Regions from separate parts of the Rothia sp. P7181 genome, predicted to be linked through region 2. Evidence: riboswitches for the same ligand, from Rfam matches in the RefSeq annotation. Region 2 holds a riboswitch; the other holds the start of a gene.

Region 1 (2,168 bases), on a different contig from region 2:
CCCATTCTGCAGCGTTAACACCGATCATTCTCGCCAAAGAACGAGACTCGTACCAGCCACCAAGAATAAGCCCTGATAAAACGACCCAACACGGTACAAGTGCAGAAGCTACAGGGTACGCTACCGCAGCAGTATCTGTTGTCAAAAGGCTCAAGCCCCCAGCACAGGCACTATAAGTGATAGCTCCGGTTAATGTTGGTATCCAGAATTGTCCCTCACGAGATGCTTGAGCTAAGACTCGTCCTGAACGGAAACATAACCATAAGGGTATCAGCGTTAAACCCAACGGGATAAAGCTCATCGTCCCCTGAATATCGGGGGTGTCTCCATACGGGGCAGAGATGTTCAGATGAAGAGGAACCCCATGGATTAGAAGCCACATTTGGCTAACTAAAACTGCCATAGCGTAGAGGTCACGCTGTTCAAAACCGCCGGTAAACCATACGGCACCCAGTAGTAGCACTACAGCAAAGCAAGAGTAGAAGGCAGTACGAAAGAGTTCGACAACCCCCTGTAGCCAGAGGGGCATCGGTATCGAACGTTGTTGAGGTTTCATCACGTTGGTTTTCATCGTCTTTTATCTTGTCATGAACTCTATTGAACTCTGAAGTTCACACAGCTTTTCTCATCCAAATGAGACATAAACCAAGGATTTTCTTCACCGCGTGCACCCCACTGAACCATACCATGTATGCCGGTCAAGAGGCTAAGCTCATCACAGCCTACGTCTTAAGGTCACGTAAAAGACACAGTGTTTATAGTCCTCGCGCGGCGTTTTCATGCAACGGATTAACGGCAGGGACTCCCCAGCGACGATAAATATCTGCTTTAGAAGAAACTATTTCTAGCTGATGCACTTCAGCGGTAGCAGCCATGAGCCCTTCAAGTGCGGCGGTAGGCAATGGCGTATAAGGGCCTTCTGGTGAGGGGCGTTCTTCAGCACGAATTTGGCGACCGGCCCATGCCAAAGATACGTTCGTATCAACGTCGAGAACCTGCCCGCTAAAACGTTCGAGAAGTTCGTTAACCCACCTCTCTGTTTCAGGGTAGGGGTAAAGCCCTTTAAGTTCGCCTAGGCTAAGTGCTGATATGTACATCACCATATATGAGCGACGGCGAAGAAACGCAACGACCTGCGGATGTGGTGTGGCTTTGCGAATCTCTGCTAGTACATCAGAGTCTAGAAGTAGTCCTCTTATACTCATGCTGCTTGTAAGATACCGTATTCTTGGTTAGGGATACCGTGCGGATTAGGAGAGAGCAAAAAGTTAAGAAACTCAGAACGCTCATGGGAAATACGAGTGTAATCTTGAATGCTTACGGCAGCGTAACCGCCACGAGTTTGAGCAGAAGAAACAGGTTGAATATTGTGCTGAGGGCGAGCGGTGTTGTGCATGATACAACTGCGCTGAATGCGCTTTCCTTTCGAAGTGCTCTTGTCCGTACCAGCCTGCGTACTATGACGCGAATACGAACCGCTTCGTCATCCGAGCCACCCGTGAACATGGGGTTGGCGTTCAACTAAAGTCGGAGCTTATCAGTTGAAACTCTTGAAGCTGAATCCAGAATAACGCAACCACCACAAAAAACAAAGAGCTCAACCCAAAATATTTGAGAGATTTAGGCTACACCAGCTTTGGTGCAAGCTCATCCGGTAACCTAGAACATATATGCACCCTGCCAGCAGAGGATACAACCACCGTGAATGCACCATCAGCTTTCCCCAGAATCCCCGTCAGCGCAGCAAAAATTATCCAGCAAGTAGGACACCGCACCTACCTGCGCGGAAAACAATACATGCAAGAGGGCAAAGTCGCCCGATACTCCTACGACGCCCAAGCACACATCCTGACAGGAACAACCTACGGCGACGCAACAGACCCATACCTCAGCAAAATTGTCTTCCCCGCAGAACAGGTTGAAGGGTCCCTCGCTTTCTCCGCACGATGCACCTGCCCAGTACGCACCGACTGCAAACACTCCGTAGCCATCATGCTCACCGCCATCGAAAGAGCCGAAAAAGTTAGCAAAGCTCAAAGTTCCACTCAACGCGTCACAGACGGACTCAGCGAAGAACAGCTCAAACACCACGGAATCACTACTGCACAAGAGCTAGCAGAACAACAAAAAATGTCGACATGGCGCAGAACACTGTCACAAACACTGGC
Region 2 (2,168 bases):
AAACATGATACGCAAGGTTAATACCGTCTAAATCACCCTCATCAATCCAGCGTTCCAGCTCATCAGCAACAGTCTGAGCAGAACCAATAATCACATCGCCCATACCACCAATAGCGCAATGACGAGCAATATCAGCACGAGTCCACTTCTTCGTCTGAGACTGCAAAGTAAAAGGCGTCAAAAAGGATTGAATGGACTCCGTCTTGACATACTCAAGAATCTCGTCCTCATCAAATAGTGAAAGATCAACACCAGACCAGCCACCAACAATTCCTTGAGAAGACTCTATATCCACATATTTCACATAATCCTGATACTTCTGCTGTGCCTTCTCGTCAGTCTCATCAACTACCACCGAAAGCATGGCAAGAATCTTCACGTCATCACGGCGGCGTCCGGAACGCTCAGCCTCATCACGGATACGAGAGGTCACATGCCTGGTCAAATCTGGACGTAAAGCAGAAATGAAAATCGCTTCGGCATGTTTTCCAGAAAAAGCCTGACCGCGAGAAGACGCACCAGCCTGAAAAATTACGGGAGTACGCTGAACAGACGGCTCGGTCAAAGAAATTCCAGGAACTTGAAAATACTTGCCTTGATGCAAAATAGGATGAATTTTCTCAGGATCTGCAAAAATTCCGCGCTGACGGTCACGTAGCACCGCTCCGTCTTCCCAAGAGCCTTCCCACAACTTATAACAGACGTCGAGAAATTCGTCAGCAATTTCGTATCGTTCATCATGCTCAATCTGACCGGCAAGCCCCTGATTCTCTGCCGCAGATTGAAGATAAGAAGTCACCACGTTAAAACCAACACGACCACCCGTTAAATGATCTAACGTTGCATAAGAACGAGCCAAAGTATAAGGCTGGTTATAGGTCACGGCAGCTGTCACTCCAAAACCAAGATGTTCCGTGACCGCTGCCATCGCCGAAATCTGTAAGAACGGATCACCTACCGGCACCTGTGCACCATCACGAAGTACGGGTGCAACAGAATCCTTATATACGTCGTATACGCCCACCACATCAGCGATAAAGACCGCGTCAAAAAGCCCTTTTTCGCATACTTGAGCTAAATCTGTCCAATATTTAATGGTGTTATATTCATCGGCTCGCGAGCGCGGATGACGCCATAATCCGAAGCTTTGGTGGCTTGTTGTGGTCATATCAAACGCGTTGACAACGATACGTTTTTTAGAAGAAGACGGTGTCGTAGTGGGTTGTTCTGTCGTGGCGGTATGAGTTGCCATAAGTTTTTTCCTTTGCGTTCTTAGAGGAGAGAGCACTCCTCTATGAGGCGTGGCATATTGAGAACCATATTTTTCGGTGTTGATATGCCCGACGCATAGGCGCCGTATTTGCCGTTGTGATTATTTTGAGCCGGATCTTCATCTGGGGCACCCCGCTACGGGAAGAGGGTTGCCGTCCAACAAGCCAGAGCTTGACGTTGGAACTCGTGATCGCTGGGTTTAGCTTATAAAAAGTTCTTCTTGGCACCCAAGAGCTTCAGTGTTTATTGCGGTGGGTGACGTTCGCTAAGGAATATGACTCTATGCAACGTGATGTGTTCATCTGCTGGCAATGGAAAGTAACGTCTAGATGAATGTGTACGGAAGGTATTACGGTAGAACTCGTCTAAACCATCCAGAGCGACTGAGAGACCTGGCTCTAAGACGTCGCAGCAACCTCGCTTATGCGGTGGTGCTAATGCCAGAAACGATGGGAGTATCGATGTCGTATTATTCGTCTTTTTCTTATTCAGACCCTCGAAATCAGGTGCAGAATCCGACAGATGTTTCGGATCAAGAACGTATTGATTTTTGGGCAAGGCAGGCGCGAGAACGTCTTAGTTGGGGGAAGCTATGGGATGAGGATAAAACGCATGAGTTTATTCCTCCTCGTTTAGTAGACGTTCGTGAAGATGGTGTTCAAGAATTTTCTGTTCCAACGATTAAGTGGTTTGAGGGTGGTCAGCTCAACGTTGCCTATAACTGTGTGGACAGGCATGTAGAGCAAGGTTTTGGCGATAAGGTTGCGCTTTTCTTTGAGGGTGAACCTGGTGATCGTGAAGCTATCACTTATGCTCAGTTGCAACGCCGTGTGGCTCAGGCGGCACATGGTTTAGAGCGTTTGGGTGTGGTTAAGGGTGATCGTGTTGTTGTTTAT

Evidence for each region. Region 2 has a riboswitch for S-adenosylmethionine ahead of ACN08Z_RS07185 (LLM class flavin-dependent oxidoreductase). Riboswitches for the same ligand answer to the same signal wherever they lie in the genome.
Region 1: another riboswitch for S-adenosylmethionine. It lies ahead of ACN08Z_RS04585 (nuclease PIN); the one in region 2 lies ahead of ACN08Z_RS07185 (LLM class flavin-dependent oxidoreductase).

What each region holds. Positions count from the first base shown of each region.
Region 1 is NZ_JBLXXZ010000006.1:104,291-106,458, forward strand. Features, by position in the region: gene ACN08Z_RS04575 (DUF6350 family protein) at 1-571, opposite strand, end outside; gene ACN08Z_RS04580 (plasmid stabilization protein) at 756-1,205, opposite strand; gene ACN08Z_RS04585 (nuclease PIN) at 1,202-1,396, opposite strand; SAM riboswitch class IV at 1,428-1,556, opposite strand; gene ACN08Z_RS04590 (SNF2-related protein) at 1,702-2,168, shown strand, end outside.
Region 2 is NZ_JBLXXZ010000013.1:53,087-55,254, forward strand. Features, by position in the region: gene ACN08Z_RS07185 (LLM class flavin-dependent oxidoreductase) at 1-1,252, opposite strand, end outside; SAM riboswitch class IV at 1,352-1,464, opposite strand; SAM riboswitch class I at 1,640-1,728, shown strand; gene ACN08Z_RS07190 (AMP-binding protein) at 1,734-2,168, shown strand, end outside.